2 linked regions of the Planctomyces sp. SH-PL14 genome follow. The protein of the gene in region 1 interacts with the protein of each later gene in a pairwise test. Links are inferred from orthologs where the notes say so. Each region holds a gene or a part of one and is shown in the gene's direction. Other genes may lie near its edges. The genes, in order: VT03_RS00640 and VT03_RS29090.

What was found.
Region 2: the proteins of VT03_RS00640 (region 1) and VT03_RS29090 interact in binary tests that used the Escherichia coli proteins (3 or more experiments, as listed by UniProt). The link is inferred for Planctomyces sp. SH-PL14 from one-to-one orthologs.

What each region holds. Positions count from the first base shown.
Region 1 is NZ_CP011270.1:163,627-174,472, forward strand. What follows is about bases 4,871-7,739. They hold VT03_RS00640 (glutamate-5-semialdehyde dehydrogenase), read left to right. Parts: upstream 4,871-5,609; coding sequence 5,610-6,869; downstream 6,870-7,739. Other genes in these bases: ccsA (cytochrome c biogenesis protein), read left to right, coding at 4,871-5,035; rdgB (RdgB/HAM1 family non-canonical purine NTP pyrophosphatase), read right to left, coding at 6,998-7,633; VT03_RS00650 (GGDEF domain-containing protein), read right to left, coding at 7,672-7,739. Outside these bases: VT03_RS00630 (hypothetical protein), read left to right, coding at 183-1,211; more of ccsA, read left to right, coding at 1,340-4,870; more of VT03_RS00650, read right to left, coding at 7,740-9,387; VT03_RS00655 (PAS domain-containing hybrid sensor histidine kinase/response regulator), read left to right, coding at 9,704-10,846. UniProt on the Escherichia coli protein: Catalyzes the NADPH-dependent reduction of L-glutamate 5-phosphate into L-glutamate 5-semialdehyde and phosphate. The product spontaneously undergoes cyclization to form 1-pyrroline-5-carboxylate.
Region 2 is NZ_CP011270.1:7,544,043-7,554,871, forward strand. What follows is about bases 4,223-7,074. They hold VT03_RS29090 (sulfate/molybdate ABC transporter ATP-binding protein), read left to right. Parts: upstream 4,223-5,043; coding sequence 5,044-6,105; downstream 6,106-7,074. Other genes in these bases: cysW (sulfate ABC transporter permease subunit CysW), read left to right, coding at 4,223-4,986; cysK (cysteine synthase A), read left to right, coding at 6,200-7,074. In the rest of the region: VT03_RS29060 (sulfate ABC transporter substrate-binding protein), read left to right, coding at 1-93; VT03_RS29065 (BON domain-containing protein), read left to right, coding at 213-1,193; VT03_RS29070 (hypothetical protein), read left to right, coding at 1,350-1,793; VT03_RS29075 (DUF1559 domain-containing protein), read left to right, coding at 1,979-3,091; sulfate ABC transporter permease subunit CysT, read left to right, coding at 3,219-4,040; more of cysW, read left to right, coding at 4,030-4,222; more of cysK, read left to right, coding at 7,075-7,210; VT03_RS32985 (YezD family protein), read left to right, coding at 7,212-7,475; VT03_RS29105 (rhodanese-like domain-containing protein), read left to right, coding at 7,663-8,217; VT03_RS29110 (family 2B encapsulin nanocompartment shell protein), read left to right, coding at 8,274-9,731; VT03_RS29115 (family 2B encapsulin nanocompartment shell protein), read left to right, coding at 9,855-10,829. UniProt on the Escherichia coli protein: Part of the ABC transporter complex CysAWTP involved in sulfate/thiosulfate import. Responsible for energy coupling to the transport system.

The sequences.
Region 1 (10,846 bases):
GGACCTGCGTGTACTTCGCGCGGCGGACCTTCCTATAATAGTTGGCTTGTGCATCGGATGATCCGCGCCGGGCTCCCTCCTTACTGCCCCCGTTCTCCCACCTCGGCTGTAACTTGCTGAATCCCCATATGTTAAGACGCTGTGTCGCACTCGCCCTGCTCGGGCTGTGCGGATGCCACGATGTGGATCAGATCACCCAGTACAAGGCCCCCAAAGAGGTCACCCGCTCCGCGGCCCGCCCGAGCGCCCAAGGGAACTCGGCGGGGTCGGCGGCGTGGTTCCTGAAACTGACGGGGCCGGCCGAGAAGGTCGGCGAACACTACGAGGCGTTCGTCCGCCTGATGTCCCGCTTCCGGGTCGATGACACCGGGAAGCCGAGCTGGGAAGCGCCCGAAGGATGGGTGGAAGTCCCGCCGAAGGACCTCGATCCCGCCCTCGCCAACGCCCGCTACGCCACCTTGCGGCTGAAGGATTCCGAGCCGCCGCTGGATATCACGGTCACCACGCTCCCGAGTCCCGATCCGACGGCGGAGCAATACATCCAGATGAACGTCAACCGCTGGCGGCGGCAGCTTCAGATGGAGCCGCTGGAGGGAGACGACTGGCTCGCCAAGGCCCGGGAGACCAAGGAACTCGCGCTGTTCGCGGCCAATGACGGCTTCGTGGCGTTCGCCAACCTCAAAGGGAAGGGGGAAGACGGTGCCGCAGTCCAGACCCTCGCGGCGATCATTCCCTACGTGCCGGGTGGAGTCGGAGCGAGCGAGCCCACCTCTTCGGCGCCGCCCAGCTCGCCCATGCCGCCCAAGTCTCCGGCGGGGCCCGGGCTGAAGTACGCGACCCCCGAGGGCTGGACGGAGACCCGCAAGCCGCTGGCGAGCGTCGCCTTCACCAGGACCGAAGGGGACCAGTCGTTCGACGTCACCGTGATCCGGCTGGGGGGCGGGGGCGGCCTGCTTCCGAACGTGAACCGCTGGCGCGGTCAGATCGGACTGGAGGCGATCCAGGAGGATGCTCTTAAGACAACGCCGGTTCCGGTTGGCGAACTGACAGGGCAACTCATCGATCTCCAGAACGGCGACAAGGCCCTGATGACGGTCGTGATCCCGCAGGGGGATGCCCAGTGGTTCGTGAAGCTGATGGGATCGAATGAACTGGCTCAGAAGGAACGCGACAAGTTCCTGGAGTTTGCAAAGTCGATCCGGTTCGAGTGATGGCCGCGGTGTGCGGTCCAGCGGTTGGAAGGCGTCTGCCGTGAGCGGCAGGCGGGGTGAAGAGGCCGGGGCGTCAGGGCTGGCGTCCCCGAGACGAGAACACAGGTTTCAGAACGGAAATTCGCTCGATGTCCACGACCACCCTCCCCGAAGAGCATGACGCCGACCTCCGGACCCTCGTCCACACCGGCTCGAGCGTCCTTGACTCGATGCTGCGGTCGCTCGCCTCGCTGAAGCTGACCGTGGTGCTGCTGGCCCTGGCGTGCGGGAACGTCCTGTTCGGGACGCTGGCCCAGGCGGAAATGGATGTCTGGAAGGCGGTCTCGGAATACTTCCGGATCGACATCCGGAACCTGTTCATCGACGGCGCCCCCTGGCTGAACCTCCGGGAGCTCGTGACGTGGGTTCCGTTCGACATCTTCACCCCGAAGGCGTGGTTCCCCGAAGGGGGGCCGTTCGCCGCGAACTGGGGGTTCCTGTATCCCCGCGGCTGGACGATCGGCATCCTCATGATGCTGAACCTGCTGGCGGCGCATCTCGTCCGGTTCAAGGTGGTCGCCAAAGGGACGCGGCTGATCGTCGGCTGGGCGGGGATCGTCTTCGGCATCTTCATCACGTGGCTCGTGATCTCCAGCGGCAACAACGTCCACGGAGTCGAAGGGGAAAATCTCGTCTCCTACGAGACCCTGTGGCGGCTGGCGGGCGTGGCGGCGTTTGCCCTGACGGCCGCTTCGATCTGGGGCTCGATCGGCGCGACGAGCCGGGCGGCGTTCTGGGGGCTGATGGCCTCGAGCGCTCTGTGTGCGGCGCTGAGCGTCTACCTCATTTCCTCCGAGCCGCTCAGCGCCTCGTCGATGCGGATTCTGTATCAGCTCGCGAAGGGGACGATCGCCGGGCTGGCGATCCTGATTCCGTCGTGGGTCGTGTTCGGCAAGCGGGCGGGGATTGTGGCCCTGCATGCCGGGATCGGCCTGATGATGGGCTACGAGGTCTACGTCGGGATGCATGCCGCGCGGATGGAGGCGCGGATGCAGATCGAGGAAGGCCAGGTCATGAACTACACGTACGACATCCGCGCCGTCGAGCTGGCGGTCGTCGATCCGTCGCCGTCGGACCATGACCTGCACACCGTCATCCCGGCGGCCCGGCTGCAGAAGGGGGTCAAGTTCCATGACGACCGGCTGCCGTTCGACATGGAACTCGTGGAATACCACGAGAACAGCGAAATCCAGATGCGGCTCCCGAAGGACAAGGACGTCAAGACTCCCGCCACGAAGGGGCGGGGGCTCGAGATCCTGATGGAGCCGCGGGCGGTCGGGACCGGTGTCGAGACGAACCAGAAGGCGGACGTCCCCTCGGGCTATGTCCGGATCCTGGATCCGAAGAGTGGCAAGGAAGACGGGGTCTACCTCGTCAGTGCCCTGCTCTCCCGGCCGGAGACCATCACCTTCGATGGCAAGCCGTACCAGCTCTCGCTCCGGTTCCGGCGGGACTACAAGCCGTATCAGATCGAGCTCAAGGACGTTCAGAAGAACGACTACGTCGGCACGAACCGTCCGAAGGACTACCGCTCGAAGATCCACCTTGTCGACGAGCGGAACGGGGTCGACAAGGACTTCGAAATCTGGATGAACAACCCTCTCCGCTACGCCGGCGAGACGTTCTACCAGAGCAGCTACATCCCCGCCGGGGCGATGGGGGACAACCGCGAGATGACCGACTTCCAGGTCGTCATCAACGAAGGGTGGATGACCCCGTACGTGGCGTGCATGATCGTTGTCGTCGGGATGCTGTACCACTTCTGGCTGATGCTTTCCCGGTTCCTGCGGACGGCGAGCGCCGTTCCGGTGACCGACGGGGTTGCCGAGGGATACGACTGGACGGTCCTGGCGCCGGCTCTGGCGCTGGCGACGGTCGCCGGGCTTTACGCCTCGATGGCCGCGTTCCGTTCCGCGAAGCCGGTGAACGGATTTGATCTGGCGGCGTTCAGCGCCATTCCGATCTTCGATGGCGGCCGGGCTCAGCCGATCGATTCCTACGCTCTCAACAACCTGATGCAGATCTCCGAGCGGCAGACCTTCAAGGATGCCGAGGGGAACAAGCGGACGGCCGTCGAATGGTTCCTCGACTCGATCGCCAAGCCGGAGGACGTGGCCGCGAAGTATCCGGTGTTCCGGATCGACCATCCGGACATCGTCAAGAGCCTGAACCTCGACTGGCGGGAGTCGCACCTCTACAGCCGCGAGGAGATCGAGAAGACCTGGCCGCAGCTTCAGTCCCAGATCCAGACCGCCGGCGACAAGCGGGGCGAGGACCGGAGCATTGAAGAGCGGAAGCTGCTCAGTCTGGCCGGGAAGCTGAACCAGTTCGAGAAGATGAAGGCGGCGTTCCTCGACATGCGGGACATGCCGCAGGGTCTGCCCGTGATGCCGACCCGCGAAGAGTTCCAGAAGGACCCGCAGGGGGCGCAGGCCCGGGCCTCGCAGGTGGCGGATCTGCTCCACAACGCGCGGGACCGGTTCAGCCAGATGCACCTGCCGCTGGTCGTCCCGACGCACTTGGGACGCGGCAAGTCCGAAGAGGGGCTGCTAGCGATGCTGAAGACGAACTGGGAGCCGACGGCGCTGGCGTCGATCTATGCCCACATCGGCGGATCGGCCGGGGAGAAGATTCCGGCCCTCGATCTGCTCGAAGAGATCCGGGCCGCTTATCGCGACGGCAAGGCGGACGTGTTCAACGCCAAGGTGGTCGAGTACCGCAAGCTCATCGACGGCCTCTCGGACGACGAGCGGACGGTGCCGGGAACCGGCTCGACGCTCAACGTCGTGAAGACGAACTACGAGGCGTTCTACAACCGGTTCGCTCCGTCGTGGCTGGCCTTCATGCTCTACGTGCCGGGGATGGCCCTGATCCTGCTCGGCTGGCTGATGGCCCCGATGGGATTCTTCCGCCACCTCCGGGCGGCCGGATGGGGGATCACGGCGGTGGCGTTCATCCTGCACACCTATGCCCTGGTGGGCCGGATCTACATTTCCGGACGGCCTCCGGTGACCAACCTCTACTCGGCGTCCGTCTTCATCGGCTGGGCGATCGTGCTGATGGGACTGGGGCTGGAACTCGTGTCGCGGATGGGGATTTCGACGCTGGCGGCGGCGCTGGCGGGGTTCCTGACGCTGCGGGTGGCCGATGCACTGCGGTTCGACGGCGACACGCTGTCGGTGCTAGAGCCGGTGCTTGACACACAGTTCTGGCTGGCGACGCACGTGGTGTGCATCACGCTGGGGTACGCGACGAGTTATGTCGCCGGGCTCCTGGGGACCGGCTACCTGCTGGGGGGCGTGCTGACGCCGTATCTCAACTCGAGTATCCGGCAGCGTCTGGCGAACATGACCTATGGGACCGTGTGTTTTGCGCTGCTGTTCAGCTTCTTCGGGACGGTTCTCGGGGGGTTGTGGGCGGATGACTCGTGGGGGCGGTTCTGGGGTTGGGATCCAAAGGAGAACGGGGCGCTGATCATCGTCCTGTGGAATGCGCTGATTCTGCATGCCCGGTGGGACGGGATGGCTCGCGGGCGGGGGGTGGCGATCCTGTCGGTGCTGGGGAACATTGTGGTGACGTGGTCGTTCTTTGGGGTGAATGAGCTGGGGGTGGGTCTCCATTCCTACGGGTTCACCGAGGGGCGGCTGCGGTATATCGGGATGTTTGCGTTGGCTCATGTGGTGATTGCGGCGATTGGTTCGTTGCCGACGTCGGCGTGGATGTCGTACCGGGCGGAAGACAACCGGCCGACTCCCCCGCGGCTTGGTGACACGGCGGCGAGCTGAGGCACCTGCAAGCGGAGTTCAAGCAACCACGCGCATTCGCCGATTGGTGGTCACCCAACACCGGGTCCAGGGGCACCCTGGTGGGGAGTGCAGAGGGGCAACGCCCCTTTGCCCGCCGGAGGCCGTCTCGTCGAGAGATGTCTGAAGGAGTGAGTATCCAAGCGCGGACACCGTGTCGTATGCCCTCTCACCAACCCGCAGGGATTGCAAAGCGAGCGGTGTAGATTGAGGGAGTCCTCAACGCTGGTACCACAAAGGGGACGTCCGTTGCTTACCGCGGTTCCTCATAGAAGTGCCTCCGGCGGCAAGGGGGCGTGGCCCCCTTGACCCCTGGCTGCCGTCGCACGTTGGGTTTGAGCTGGCATAGTCGGGCCGGCAAGGACGTGGTTCGAGCCGGCGGGACAAGCCATCCCATTCCTTGCTGCATCAGCGCCGCCCGATCCCACCCGCCGCCCGCTTCGGATAGACTGTCCGTCTTGGACGGCTCCGAAAGCGAGACAGCTGAACCTCGTGTTCATCTCCCGTGTCGTGAGCCGGAACCGATCCTGAGTTCACCCGCTCCGCACACGCCACGATGTCTGAACTGCCTGAGTACGTTCGCCACACAAGCCGCAAGGCCCGGATCGCTTCCCGCGGGTTGGCGCGGGCTTCCGGGGCGACGAAAGACGCCTGGATTCGTGAAACCGCCCGGCAGCTTCGCTCGAGGTCGGCATTCCTCATCGAGGAGAACGCCAAAGATCTGGAAGCGGCTCCCGGGTATGGCCTGACGTCAGCCGCGATCGACCGGCTGCGACTGACGGCACCCCGGATCGAGGAGATCGCGCGGGCAATGGAAGAGGTGATCGGGCTGCCGAACCCGGTCGGCGAGGTGATCGACAGCAATGTTCGCCCGAACGGGCTCCTGGTGACGCGGGTCCGGGTTCCGCTCGGCGTCGTCTTCTTCATCTACGAGTCGCGGCCGAACGTCACGATCGACGCGGCGGCGCTGTGCGTCAAAAGCGGAAACGCGGTGATCCTCCGCGGCGGCAAGGAGGCGTTCCACAGCAACCAGGCCCTCTACCGAATCCTGGCCGACGCGCTTGAAGCGACAGGACTGCCGCGGGATGCCGTACAGCTCGTTTCGACGACGGACCGTGAGGCCGTGCGGCTGTTCCTCAAGGAACGCGAGAACATCGATGTCGCGATTCCCCGCGGCGGGAAGTCGCTGATCGAGACCGTGACGGCTGAGGCGACGATGCCGGTCATCAAGCACTTCGACGGGGTGTGCCACGTCTACGTCGACGCGACCGCCAACTTGGAAATGGGAGTCGAGATCCTGCTGAATGCCAAGGTCCAGCGGCCGGGGGTCTGCAACGCGGCGGAGTGCCTGCTGGTGCACGAATCGGTCGCGGCGGCGTTCCTGCCGCTGGCGGGGGCGAAGCTGGCGGCCGCAGGGGTCGAGCTTCGCGGCTGCACGCGAACGCGGGAGTTCCTGCCGGACGCGAAGCTGGCGACCGAGCAGGACTACCGAACCGAGTACCTGGGTCTCGTCCTGAGCGTGCGGGTCGTCGACTCGCTGGACCAGGCGATCGAGCACATCACGGAGTACGGGTCGCACCACACCGAAGCGATCGTCACGAACGACCATCCTTCGGCGATGCGGTTCGCGACGGAGGTCGATTCCGCGGGGGTGATGATTAACGCCAGCACGCGGTTCAACGACGGCGGCGAGCTGGGGCTGGGGGCGGAGATCGGCATTTCGACCGACAAGTTCCACGCCCGCGGGCCGTGCGGGCTGCGGGAGCTGATGAGCTACAAGTACGTCGTCTACGGGCAGGGACAGGTGCGGAAGTAGGAGTGAAACACCAAGACACAAAGGAGGCACCAAGAGCACAAAGAGGAGAAGGACGGAGAGCGGTGCGAACCTTCCTCGCCCTTGTCTGAATTCTTGGTGCCCTTCGTGACTTCTTTGTGTCTTGGTGTTTAATCCTCTTTCCGCCCCACCGACAGGACCTTGAGAAGCCCCGGGATGAGCCGGCGGAAGGCGCGGGCGCGGTGGCTGATCTGCTGCTTCACGAGCGGTGAGAGTTCGCCGAAGGTTTCGTGGTATTCGCGGACGAGGAAGTAAGGGTCGTAACCGAATCCGTTCGGGCCGCGGGGTTCGTCAAGCATCCGGCCGCGGCAGGTGTCCTCGAAGCTGAGGACGATGTTCCCTTCCGGATCGGAAACGGCGACGTGGCAGACATAGCCGCCGCCGCGTTTCTCTGGCGGGACGCCGGCGAGTTCGCACATCAGCTTGGCATTGTTTTTCTCGTCGGTCGCTCCCTCGCCGCTATACCGAGCGCTGTAGACCCCGGGCTCTCCCTTGAGGAAGTCGACCCGCAGGCCGCTGTCCTCGCCGATCGCCCAGTGCTTGAGGTGGAGCGCCGTCTGGCGGGCCTTCTTGGCGGCGTTCTCGGCGAACGTCGTTCCGTCCTCGATCACTTCGGGGACATCCGGAAACTCGGCAACGGCGACGAGCGGGATCGCGTACGGAGCCAGAAGGTCGCGGATTTCCCCCGCCTTCTTGAGATTGCGGCTGGCGAGGACAACGGTCGGATAGACGGTGGCAGGCTTCATGGGCTCTCGGACGACGGGGAGTCCCGCAGTCTATCGGCTCATGTCCCGGCGGCCACCGACTCGGCCTGGAACGTGCGCGTCCGGTTCCGACCGTCCCGCTTCGCCTGATAGAGCGCGGTGTCGGCGGATTTCAGCAGACGCTGCAGGGCACGGGCGTGGTCCGGAAAGGTCGCCGCGCCGATGCTGAGGGTGACCCGGAACTCCTGGTCCTCGAACCGGATCGGGGTCCGTTCCACCGCCTGCCGGATCGACTCCGCGATCCGCACCGCCCCGGGACCATCCGTCGCCGGAAGCAGGATCGCGAACTCTTCGCCGCCGTAGCGGGCCGCCAGCGGCTGGTCGCTCTCGCGAGTCATCGCCAGGACCCGCTGCAGGACATGAGCCACGGCCTGAAGCGCGGCGTCGCCGGCCGGGTGCCCGCGGCGGTCGTTCACCGACTTGAAGTGATCGATGTCGAGCAGCAGGAGCGAGAACGCCTCCTCCCGGTCGCCCGACCGCTCGAGGAGCGCCGAAAACTCGGCGTCGAACGTGCGGCGGTTGGGGAGGAGCGTGAGAGGGTCCAGACGCGCCTGCTCGGCGACGCGGGCCCGGTCGACCGTCTGTGTGAGGAGATCCACCAGATACCGCGCGGCCCACTCGATGAGGCTCCGGTCGGCGTCCGCGACGTGCGATCCCGACCGTCGAGTCAGACACAGGAGCCCGACTGCCGCGTCCTGCCGCTCGATCGGGACCGAGACGACCGTTGCGAAGGGGAGCGGCGCCGTGGACTGGTCGAGGTGCTGAGCGTCGTGAATGTGCAGCCCGCGTGTCTGCGCAAGCCGCGGCAGCAGCCGGTCCTCGGCGAGGATCCAAGCTTCGCCAAGCGGGCGCGGGAGGGCGGCCCCGGCCCGGATGACGGAGCTCTCCGGGGTGAGCTGGGCCCCGAAGAGATGAACCGTCACCCGCTCGAAGTCCGCCAGCAGCGCGAGCCGGCGGAGGAACTCCAGGACCATCTGGGCTGGGCCGTGGAAATGCTGGTCCACCACTCCCCGCAGCTCGAGGATCTCGCGCGAGACCGACAGTTCCGAGTCACGCTGCGTCGTGTGTTCTTCCCGCCGCAGCTCGTCGCCCAGCAGCGTGAGGACGCGGGACCAGAGCGCTTCGTCGGCCGGCGAAGGATCTTCGTGATCGTGGCGGAGAAAGCTGGCCAGAACCCCCCAGGGATGGGCCGGATCGCCGATGGGACGCAGGATGACGTCCGACAGCGCGGCGCGGGCGGCGGCATCCAGGCCGCCGACGAGCGGGGACGCACCGTTGGAGGCGGGGCTGGACTGGGAGATCAGCGAACGGTGGAGGATGCGGTGGCGAGTCAGCTGGGGGAGAATGGCGGGCGAAATCGACAGCCGCTGCCGGGTCGCCGCCGACAGCTCGTGCGAGTGGACCAGCGTGAGGACGCCTGAGCGGTGGCGGAAGACGGCGGTTGCCTCCGCGGCGTCGTGCTCCCGCGTCGCCGACTGGAGCCGCCGGAGCCGGTCGTCGATCGCCCCGGGGCTCAGGACGCAGTAGAGGAGCCGCAACTCCGCGGCGAGGATCTCCTCACGGGCCCGGGCGTTGTCGAGAGACTGCTGCAGCTGCTCCCAGTCGCGGCTGCGGTTCCGAACGCGGCGGATCTGGTCCCAGACGACCACCGGAATCGCAGCGGCGATCCCCCCGAAGGCCAGCCAGCCGGCCGGGGGGGCGAGCGATGCCACGGTCAGGAGGGGGAACGGAGACATCCTGTGCGGAGGGGGGACCTGAGGAGGGTGCCGACAGTCGACCGTCGGAGGTCTTCGGCAGCTTGCTCTTGGATGAAGCCAGCCGCATCGTCCTCCTCTCCTGCGTGAGAAGACAGAGCGTCCCTGCCGATTGCGTCCAAAGGCCGCGTCGCCGATCGACAACAAGACCGGGCGACCGTCACAGGCGGACGGAAACGCGGACGCGTGTTTGTGAAACGCTCCGAAACCTTGGACACTATCTCATGGCTGGCGGCCGATCCGGTCGCGGATCTCCCCCGCTTTCCCGCCCATCACCGATCTCCCTGGCAGTGCCATCATGATCGTGCAAGAGAAGCGTCCCTATCTCGTCGCGGTCCTCTCGGGACTCATTCTGCTGGCGGAAGTCCTGTTCCCCGGGTCGGTTTCCTACGGCGGGCTTTACGTCCTGCCGGGGCTCATTGCCGCCTCGCTCCCCGCGGCCCAGCGGTACCGGCTGCTCACCGGCGTGCTGGTGGTCCCGCTCGCGTCGCTGGCGCTCCGCTGGATTCTCGGGACCGTCGACCAGATCGTCCTGTCGCAGACGGCGATCACGATGATCGCGCTGTGCGGGCTGGCGACGTGGTCGTCCCGGATCTCGGGGGGACGGCGCGGACGGGGGGCGGGAGCGGGCGAGTCCGGGACGTTCGTCGCTCCAGCGCTCCTGGACGAGGACCGGCTCCTGCTGGACGGTCTGATGGACGCGATCCCGGACGACATCTACTACAAGGACTGCGACGGCCACTACCTGCGGATCAACGGAGCCAAGGCCCAGCGATCCGGACTGAAATCGCCCGACGACGCGGTCGGAAAGACGGACTTCGATTTCTTCCAGAAGGAGCATGCCGAGGCGGCGCTGCAGACGGAGAAGTACATCATCCGGACCGGGGCGCCGCTCCAGGATATCGAGGAACGGCTGCAGTGGCCCGACGGACACGTCTCCTGGGTCTCGGCGACCAAGGTCCCGCTCCGGACGCGGCTGGGGGACATCGTCGGGACGCTCGGGATCTCGCGGGACATCACCGCCCAGCACGAAACGGAAGCCCTCCTGCAGGAGGAGCGGGACCGGTTGCGGACGCTCATCGACAACCTGCCGGACAACATCTTCATCAAGGACACGAACTTCCGGTTCGTCACCGTCAACACGGCGAACGTCAAGGGGTTCGGCTGCCGGGACGAGTCGGAGATCATCGGCAAGGACGACTATTCGTTCTGCCCCCCGGAGCTGGCACGGCTCTACCGGGAGGACGATCGCCGGGTCCTGGCGGGCGAGGTCCTGCTGAACCGCGAGGAAATGTTCCGCGCGCCCGACGGCAACCACTGGATCCTCACGACGAAGGCTCCTCTGCGGAATCTGCGGGGGGAGGTGACGGGGCTGGTCGGCATCTGCCGCGACATCACGGAGCGGAAGAAGGTCGAAGAGGAGCTCAAGGCGGCCAAGGAG
Region 2 (10,829 bases), 7.4 Mb from region 1 along the record:
ACGAAGCTCGCTCCCACCTGGGACGAGGTCAGCGCGAAGTTCTTCGCCGACGGCGGCCTGTTCGATGCGATTTACCAGCCCGCCGGAACGTGATCGCTCCCGCGGATCCTCCAGCTCAGGTCACGAATCCATAGCGTTCCGCAGGAGCGCTCCGCCCCTGCCTCCCTCCTCCCGCCCTTCCCCTGCCCCTGTCTCCGCCCCGGAGATTCGCCATGAACACTGCCGCTCGCAGAGTTTCATCGTCGAAGTCTTCTCAGCACCGGTCCTACGTCGCCGGCGTGGCGGGGCTGGGGGAAGAGCGGCTTCGCGAAGAGCAGGCGCTGCTCGCGCAGTTCTTCGCAGCGGAAGGGGCCGCCGATCGGCCGGCGGCGGGGGGTGAGGCGCCGACCGTCCTGGAATACGACGCGACGACGACTTCGGCCGCTGTCCCGCAGGTGCGGGCGGCCCATGTGGAGCCGTTGGAGTCCTGCTCGGACGAAGACCTGGAGGCTCGCCTGCGGGACGAATTCGAGCGGTCCGGCGTCCTGGGGTTCCAGGCCCTGACCCTGAGGGTCCGCGGCGGTGCCGCGCATCTGTCGGGGAAACTCGACAGCCACTACGAACTTGTCATCGCCCTGCAGATGGCCTCCCGCGTGAGCGGGATCGTCGCCGTGCGGCATTCCATTGAAGTATTGCCGGTCGCCGAGCAGAAGGAGACCTGGACGGAGCTCGCCCTTGAGACCGTCCGGCAGAACCGCCGCTGGCTCCTCCGCTGGACGCGGCTCGCGGTTGTGAGCACGGTCCTTCTGGGAGGGGTCGGCGTGGCCCGCGCCCTCTGGCTCTCCCGGTACGTTCCGCCCGTTCCCCTCGTTCCGGCTCACGGTGCGATCGAGTTCGACGGCAAGCCGGCCGCGGGAGCCATCGTGCGGCTCCATCCGGCCGCGGCCCGCAAGGACCTGTCCAGCCTCCCGCAGGCGCTGGCGGACGACGCCGGTCGGTTTCAACTGTCGACGTTCCGCCGCAACGACGGCGCTCCGGTCGGCGAGTACATCGTCACCGTCACGTGGCGTCCCGACGTTGCGACCAAGGACGGCCGGGTCGAGCGGGGACCGAACGTCATCCCGCCCAAGTGTACGAAGGCAAGTTCCTCTCCCCTGCGGGTCACGGTCTCGCAGCAGGGGGGGGATCTCGGCACGGTTGTCGTTCCCCGTTGAGCGGCGCCGGGCCAGGAGTTTGTGAGCCGCGCGTCGAAGTCCCGCGCGGTGACGAAGGGAGTCGGGCTTCCGCTCTGCTGTCGCGGTGCGCTGCGTCGGTTGTGGGTTCGGGTCAGTGTTTTCGTTTCTTCTTGTCTCGCAGAAGGTTTTCGCGCCATGTTCGGACTCGGTCAGTTTGGGCGGACGGCAATCGCGCCGTTCGCATTCGCCCTCGCGGCTCCCTGGATGCTCGCCGGCTGCGGCGAAGCCCCGGAGACGACGGTCCCCGTCATTCCGGTCACGGGGACGCTGACCTACGGGGGGGAGAAGGTGGTCGGTGCCCGCGTCATCCTCCATCCGCAGGGGCATCCGCTCCCGGCGGACCGGATCGCGGTCGGCACGACGAAGTCCGACGGCACTTTTGCCGTCGCCATCTACGACGAGCCCAAGGGGGTTCCGGCGGGCGAGTACGTCGGCACGGTCGAGTACTACAAGCCGATCGAAGGGGGGACGGGGCCGAACGTGGTCCCCAAGCCTTACGACAGCCCGGAGACCTCGCCCATCAAGGTCTCCGTGAAGGATTCGCCGGTCACGATCCCGCCGATCGAGATCAAGAAGTGATCCGTTTCGCGAAGGGTGTCTCCTTCGCCTGCTCGAAACAGGCCGGCGCCACGGCGGGATGCTTTGCGACAGAAGGGGGATGTGCCATGTGCCGTTGTTGTCGCTGAATGTCCGCCGCCCGGTTCGAGTGCGCCCGCTTTGGGCCGTCTTCTCTCAGTCCCGCTTCGTCTCAGGAGTCTCTCGTCATGCAGCGTTCGAATGCGTCCAGGCCGAGCCGGTCATTCCGGGGCCAGCGTCAAGGCTTCACCCTCATTGAGCTGTTGGTCGTGATCGCGATCATCGCCACGCTCGTCGCCATCCTGCTCCCGGCGGTCCAGCAGGCCCGCGAAGCGGCCCGCCGCTCCTCCTGCTCGAACAACCTCAAGCAGATCGGGATCGCCGTTCACAACTTCTACGACGTCAAGAAGAAGCTCCCCAGCGGCGGCCGCCCGCCGGAAGCGGCGACGGTCCGCATCGGCGTGTTCACCGCCATTCTGCCGTTCGTCGACCAGAAGGTCCTCTACGACAAGTACGACACCTCCGTGAACTGGAGCGATCCGCTCAACCGGGAAATCGTCAACAAGCGGATCGGCGTCTACGAGTGCCCCTCGTCGCCGAAGCACAACAACCAGCTCGACTTCGCTCCGGACCTGACCCCGGGGAACTGGGCGCCCGGTGGAACGTTCACCGGCATCGTCTCGGTCGGCGACTACGGCGCTTCGCTCGGCATCGATCCGCGGCTCAACAACACGACCTTCCCGGCCACGGCCGCCACCATGGGGGCTCCGCTCCGTCCGCTGCTGTTCCCCAGCCCGCAGTTCACGACGAACGCCACCGCGTCGACGAACGGGATGCTCCCCAAGAATTCGGCGCTGCGGTTCGAGGACGTGGTCGACGGGACGTCCAACACGATCGCCGTCTGGGAATCGGGCGGCCGGCCGTACGTCTACCAGCGGGGTCCGAAGCAGGTCGGCGCCCTCATCAGCCAGCACCACGTCAACGGCGGCGGCTGGTGCCGGCCCGCCAGCGACATCCTCTTCGCCGGTTCGAACAAGACGGGGAACCAGATCCCCGGCCTGTACCTGAACCGGACCAACGGCGATGACGTCGCGGACGAGAGCTACAGCATGACCGGCTATCCGACCTACGGAACGGAAGGGACCAGCCAGCCGTTCGCGTTCCACAACTCCGGTCTCAATGTCCTGTTCGGGGACGGCGCGGTCCGGTTCATCGATGAGGACACCCCGATCGACATCGTGGCCGCCCTCGTGACGCGGAACCAGGGGGGGAACGAGGCCCCCGTGGCTTCGGCGTTCTAGTCTGAACGAGCGGGGATGGAAGCGGACCGCTGTTCGCTTCCATCCTCCCCGCCGTTCCGATATCCGATCCGTCGCCATCCACTGTGTCGTCACGTCCGCTGACCCGAAAACGGGAGGCCCTTTCGAAATGTCCCGCACACGCTCGGTCCTGCCGGGCTTTTCCTTGAGCTTCGGCATCACGCTGCTCTGGCTCACGTTCCTTCTGGCGCTGCCGATGCTGGCCTGCGCCGCCAAGGTGTTCGAGCTGACCCCCGAGAAGTTCCTGGCGGCCGTCTGGACCCCCCGGACGCGGGCGGCCTACATGGTCACGTTCAGCACCTCGTTTGCCGCCGCCACCGTCGACACCGCCCTGGGGATGCTGCTCGCCTGGGTGCTGGTCCGGTACGAGTTCTTCGGCAAGCGGATCATCGACGCCCTCGTCGACCTCCCCTTCGCCCTCCCGACCTCCGTTGCCGGCCTCGTCTATTCGACCCTCTATGCGAAGAACGGCTGGCTCGGAAAGCACCTCGTTCCCTGGGGGATCGAAGGGGCGTACTCCCAGCTCGGGATCATCCTCGTCCTGATCTTCATCGGGCTGCCGTTCGTCGTCCGGACGGTCCAGCCGGTCCTCGAGAGCCTCGACGCCGAGCTCGAGGAGGCGGCGACCTGCCTCGGAGCGACCCGCTGGACGACCTTCACCCGCGTGATCCTCCCCGCTCTCTACCCCGCCCTGCTGACCGGCTTCACGCTGACCTTCGCCCGGGCGATCGGCGAGTACGGTTCGGTCGTCTTCGTCTCGGGGAACAAGCCGTTCAAGACGGAAATCGCCCCGGTCCTGATCGTCGCCAAGCTGGAGGAGTTCGCGTACGCCGAGGCGACCGCGATCGCCGTCGTCCTCCTCGTGATTTCGCTCGGCCTGCTGCTGGTCATCAACACCCTCGAACGATGGAGCCAGCGCCATGCCCTCTGAAACCTCCACCGCGCCCCAGGCGACACCCGCCGCCGGCCCGGGCAAGTCACCGGCCGCGGCGCACAACGCGGGACCGATCGTCTCGTTCAAGCAGGCCCAGCAGGATCCCGTCTGGGTCCGCTGGGGCCTGATCGGACTGACCTACTTCGTCGTCGGCCTCCTGATCGTCCTCCCCGTTTACCAGGTGTTCTACATCGCGTTTTCGAACGGCGTGGCGGCTTACTGGAAGGCCCTCACCGCCGATCCCGACACGCGGCACTCGATCTTCCTCACGCTCACCGTGGCCCCCATTGCCGTGGTCCTGAACGTGATCTTCGGCGTGGCGGCGGCGTGGCTCCTGACCCGCTTCCGCTTCCCTGGCCGGACGCTGCTCACCTCGCTCATCGACCTGCCGTTCGCGATCTCGCCCGTCGTGGCCGGCCTGATGTTCATGCTCCTGTTCGGGATGCAGGGCTTCCTCGGTCCGTGGCTCAAGGGGCATGGCATTCAGCTTGTCTTCGCCTGGCCCGGGCTCGTTCTCGTGACCGCCTTTGTCACGATGCCGTTCGTGGCCCGAGAGCTGATCCCGATCATGGAGGCGATCGGTTCCGACGAGGAGATCGCCGCCGTCAGCCTGGGGGCGAACGGCTGGCAGACGTTCTGGCGGGTGACGGTCCCCAACATCAAGTGGGGGCTCCTGTTCGGCATCATCCTCTGCAACGCCCGGGCGATGGGGGAATACGGAGCGGCCAAGGTCGTCTCCGGCGGCATCTCGGGAAAGACCGACACCATTCCGCTCCGCGTGGAAAAGCTGTTTCAGGAACAGCCCTTGCCTGCGTCCTACGCCCTTGCCTCCCTCCTGACGATGCTCTCGATCGTGACCCTCCTGCTCCGCATCTGGCTTGAGCACAAGACCAGCCAGCAGGTTCAGGAAGTCAAGGCGGAGCACGCGGCCACCTCGCACTGAGTCGTGGCATCCCCCCTTTTCGAACAGTCGACTCGTCACCGGACAACCGGAGCTGTCATGAGCATTTCAGTCAAGAACGTCACCAAGCGGTTCGGCAACTTCGTCGCCCTCGACAATGTCTCGCTGGAGATCCCCAACGGCGAGCTGACCGCCCTGCTCGGCCCCTCGGGATCGGGCAAGACGACCCTGCTGCGGATCATCGCCGGGCTCGAAACCGCCGATGAGGGAGAGATCCGCCACCACGGCGAGGACGTCACCGAGCTGCCGCCGCGGGAGCGGAACGTCGGGTTCGTGTTCCAGCACTACGCCCTGTTCCGTCACATGACGGTCTTCCAGAACATCGCCTTCGGGATGGAGATCCGGAAGGTCAAGAAGGACGTCATCAAGGCGTCGGTGCTGGAGCTGCTCCGCCTGGTCCGGCTGGCCGGGATGGAGAACCGCTACCCGAGCCAGCTCTCGGGTGGGCAGCGGCAGCGGGTCGCGCTCGCCCGGGCCCTCGCGGTGCAGCCCAAGGTTCTCCTTCTCGACGAGCCGTTCGGGGCTCTCGATGCGAAGGTCCGCCAGGAGCTGCGGCAGTGGCTCCGCCGCCTGCATGACGAGATCCACCTCACGAGCGTCTTCGTGACGCACGACCAGGAGGAGGCGTTCGAAGTCGCCGACCAGGTTGTCGTGATGCACGGCGGCCGGATCGAACAGGCGGGCTCGCCGCAGCAGGTCTTCGAACATCCCGCCAACCCGTTCGTCATGGACTTCCTGGGGCAGGTCAACGTGTTCCACGGCCGCGTCGAAAACGGCCAGGCGGTCATCGGCAGCGGCCTGCATTTCGCGTATCCCGAGTATCAGAACAGCGAGTCGCGGGACGCCAAGGTCTATGTCCGGCCCCATGAACTCGACATCGACACGACTCCGTTCGCCCAGCGGAACCTGCGGGCGACGATCATCCACATCAACCCGATGGGATCGATGGCCCGCGTGCAGCTCCAGGCAGAGGAGTTCGACCTGCCGATCCACGTCGACGTCAGCCACGATCGGACGCGGGAAATGAAGCTCGCCGCCGGAATGGCGGTCTTCGTCGCCCCCAAGAGCATGCGGGTCTTCCTGCCGGACTATGCGATTTAGGAGGAGTCGAGCGTCAGGAATCGAAGGTTGAGCGCTCGGGAGCCGCTTCTCGATCGCTCAACATGCCCCGCCCCTCAACGCTCAACGCACAGCCATGCGTATCCACCACGACAACCTCGGCACCATCGGCCAGACGCCGCTGGTCGCGATCAACCGCCTGACGTCGGGACTCGGCGAGACCGCCGCGCGCGTCGCCGCCAAGATTGAAGGGCGGAATCCCGCCTTCAGCGTGAAGTGCCGGATCGGCGCGGCGATGATCCTGAACGCGGAGTGTCAGGGATTGCTCCGCCCCGGTTCGCACGTCGTCGAAGCGACGAGCGGCAACACGGGGATTGCCCTGGCATTCGCCTGCGCGGCCCGCGGCTATCCGCTGACGCTGACGATGCCCGAGACGATGTCGCTCGAACGCCGCGCCATGCTCCGGAGCTTCGGCGCGGAACTGGTCCTGACTCCCGCCGACGAAGGGATGCGGGGCTCGTTGATTCGCGCGGAGGAGCTTGCGGAGCAGCCGGGGTGGTACATGCCCCGGCAGTTCGAGAACCCGGCCAACCCGCAGATCCATTTCGAAACGACCGGACCCGAGATCTGGAACGACACCGACGGGACCGTGGACGTCTTCGTCGCCGGCGTCGGGACCGGCGGGACGATCACCGGCGTCGGTCGGTATCTCAAGCGCGAGCGGCGGAAGAACGTCTACATCATTGCGGTGGAGCCCGCCTCCAGTCCGGTCCTGTCGGGCGGCAATCCGGGGCGGCACAAGATCCAGGGGATCGGGGCGGGGTTCATCCCCCCGCTGCTCGATCAGTCGGTCATCGACGAGGTCCAGCGTGTCACCGACGACGACGCGATCACAATGGCGCGGCGGATCACGCGGGAGGAGGGAATCCCCTGCGGCATCAGCTCCGGCGCCGCCATGGCCGTGGCCCTGCGGGTCGCGGCGCGGCCCGCGTTCGCCGGGAAGCTGATCGTCACGGTCTTTCCCGATGCTTCCGAACGCTACCTCTCGACCGAGCTGTTCGAAGGGCTCACCTCGCCGGCTCTCGACCGGGACCTGCTCCCCGCGGCCCCGATTACCTTGCCCCCGTTCGACGTGGGAGACGAATGACATGACCCATCGCGATCCTTCCCCGTCCGCTCACCCGACCGCATCGTCGCCGCCGTCCCCCTCCGCGGTTCCCTCGTCGTCGCCGCCCTCGGCGCATCGGCGGCTGCGGCCGACGGAGACGGCTGAGCCGCTCAGTCCGGAGATCGAACACCTGCTCCTCGAAGCGCTTCGGGGCATCCGCTATGGCCAAGTGCTGCTGATCGTGCAGGACGGAAAGGTTGTTCAGATCGACCGAACGGAGAAGGTCCGCATCGCCCACCAGTGAGTCGATCGTCGGTGACCGTCAATCGAGTCGGGGATTTAAAGCGTTGGGGTTTCATCAGATGCGACGCACCTCTTACAGGAGAGCCGACTGCCGGACGAAGATTCGCTTCCTTCGCTTTCAATAAATACCTATTCTGTGTACATTCATTTTGCACGAGGCCGAGGCTTTCGAAGTCGGGAGGACAGTCATGAGCGTTTCGACGATCTCGCCGGCGGAGGTGGCGGATGCACTCCGCAGTGGCCCGGGGGCGGAGCTGATCGATGTCCGCACGCCGGTCGAGTTTCGCGGCCTGCACGCGACCCCGGCCCGGAACGTTCCGCTGGACCGGCTGGAGACGATCGCTGACGGGGACCGGACCCGTCGGCTCTATGTGATCTGTCAGTCGGGGGCGCGGGGAGCGAAAGCCCGCGACGAACTGGCGTCGCGCGGGTTCACGAACGTGATCAATGTCGAAGGAGGAACGCTCGCCTGGGAGAAGGCGGGGCTTCCGGTTGTCCGCGGCAAGAAGGCGATCTCGCTGGAGCGGCAGGTGCGGATCGCGGCCGGCTCGCTCGTCCTGCTGGGGGTGGTTCTGTCATGGCTCGTCCATCCGTACTGGATCGGGATCTCGGCCTTTGTCGGAGCGGGTCTGGTCTTCGCCGGGGTGACCGACACCTGCGGCATGGCGCTGATCCTGGCCCGGATGCCGTGGAATCAGATCCGCGATGAGTCCTCCTCGGACGCCGCGGCCTGCCGCCTCTAAGAACGCCGCTGTTGCTCAAGCCGCCCTGAACTCGCATTGAAGAGAGTCCACCGCGAATGTCGGACAATTTGTTGCAGCGTAGCGTCACGACGTCGGTCGCCCGGAACCTGGCGAACACGACGAAGACCGCTCCGAAGATGATGTCGATCACCCCGCGGTGGCTCTTAAGCCTGCTGCCGTGGGTGCAGGTCGAAGGGGGGACGTACCGGGTCAACCGGACGAAGGTCGAGCTGACGAAGGCGCAGCGGATCGAGATCGACGTCTCGCAGGAAGTCGTCACCTTCAACCCGGAGGCGCTGCGGAGCGTTCCGCTGTTCTCGGGGCTCTCGACGGCGATCACGACCCGGATGGCGAGCCGCTTCAAGACGGAAGAGGTGTCGCTGGGGAACAAGCTCGTTGTCGAAGGGGAGGACGGGAACAAGTTCTTCATCATCGCCCAGGGGCAGGTGGAAGTCCTGAGCAAGGGGGTCCACGGGAGCGACCTCCGGCTGGCGCTCCTGACCGACGGCGAATACTTCGGCGAGTCGGACCTCGTGGCGGACCGTCCCTCCGATGTGACGGTCCGGACCATCACCCCCTGCATCCTGCTGACGCTCTCGCGGAAGGACCTCGACGCGGCGCTGAAGGAGAGCCCGAACCAGGCGTCCGAGTTCTCCCGGGCGGTCACGGAGCATGAAGAGCTCCGTTCGACGGTGAACCGGTACGGAGAACGGAACATCGACCTCGTGTCGGGGTTCGCGGAGAACGTCGAAATCCCGGAGACGTTCGTCGACTACTCGGCGCATCCTCGGGAGTACTCGCTCTCGGCGATCCAGACGGTGGTGCGGGTCCATACGCGGGTGTCGGACCTGTACAACGGCCCGTACAACCAGCTCGAAGAGCAGATGCGTCTGACGATCGAAGGGATCAAGGAGCGTCAGGAGTGGGAGCTGGTCAACAACAAGAAGTTCGGCCTGATCCACTCGGTCGACCCGGCCATGAGAATCAGCACCCGGTACGGGGCTCCGACGCCGGACGATCTGGATGATCTTCTGGCCCTGGTGTGGAAGAAGCCGGCGTTCTTCCTGGCGCATCCGAAGGCGATCGCGGCGTTCGAGCGGGAGTGCACATGGCGGGGGGTCCCGCCGGTGACGATGAACCTGTTCGGCACGCCGGTGATCATGTGGCGTGGTGTCCCGCTGGTCCCGTGCGACAAGCTGGAGATGAAGAGCCGTTACCAGTCGAACCAGTGGTTCGGGACGACGAGCATTGTCCTCCTGCGGGTGGGCGAAGCGGACCAGGGTGTTGTCGGCCTGCACCAAGCGGGGATCCCGGGTGAGATCATGCCGAGCCTGTCGGCGCGTCTGATGGGCCTCGACAGCCTGGGAGTCGCGTCGTACCTGCTGACGCTTTACAGCTCGTGCGCGGTGCTGACGGACGATGCACTGGGCGTCCTGGAGAACGTCGAGGTCGGTTACTACCACGACTACGAACTCCGCGAGCACCGCGGCTTCGAAAACGGCCTCGGAATCTGAGCCCGGTTTCACTTTGAAAACACCAGCCCGAAGCGCCAGCGAGGGACTTCTCGCCGCCAAACCGCACTGGGGCTTCGGATCGGTCCCCTCCCCCTTCAGTCAACGTCTCCCTCGAGTCTCACCATGTCGGACAATTTGTTGCAGCGTAGCGTCACGACGTCGGTCGCCCGGAATCTGGCGAACACGACGAAGACCGCTCCGAAGATGATGTCGATCACCCCGCGGTGGCTCTTGAGCCTGCTGCCGTGGGTGCAGGTCGAAGGGGGGACCTACCGGGTCAACCGGACGAAGGTCGAGCTGACGAAGGCCCAGCGGATCGAGATCGACGTCTCGCAGGAAGTCGTCACCTTCAACCCGGAGGCGCTGCGGAGCGTTCCGCTGTTCTCGGGGCTCTCGACGGCGATCACGACCCGGATGGCGAGCCGCTTCAAGACGGAAGAGGTGTCGCTGGGGAACAAGCTCGTTGTCGAAGGGGAGGACGGGAACAAGTTCTTCATCATCGCCCAGGGGCAGGTGGAAGTCCTGAGCAAGGGGGTCCACGGGAGCGACCTCCGGCTGGCGCTGCTGACCGACGGCGAATACTTCGGTGAGTCGGACCTCGTGGCGGACCGTCCGTCGGATGTCACGGTGCGGACCATCACCCCCTGCATCCTGCTGACGCTCTCCCGGAAGGACCTCGACGCGGCGCTGAAGGAGAGCCCGAATCAGGCGTCCGAGTTCTCCCGGGCCGTCACGGAGCATGAAGAACTGCGTTCGACGGTGAACCGGTACGGGGAGCGGAATATCGACCTCGTGTCGGGGTTCGCGGAGAACGTCGAAATCCCGGAGACGTTCGTCGACTACTCGGCGCATCCTCGGGAGTACTCGCTCTCGGCGATCCAGACGGTGGTGCGGGTCCATACGCGGGTGTCGGACCTGTACAACGGCCCGTACAACCAGCTCGAAGAGCAGATGCGTCTGACGATCGAAGGGATCAAGGAGCGTCAGGAGTGGGAGCTGGTCAACAACAAGAAGTTCGGCCTGATCCACTCGGTCGACCCGGCCATGAGAATCAGCACCCGGTACGGGGCTCCGACGCCGGACGATCTGGATGATCTT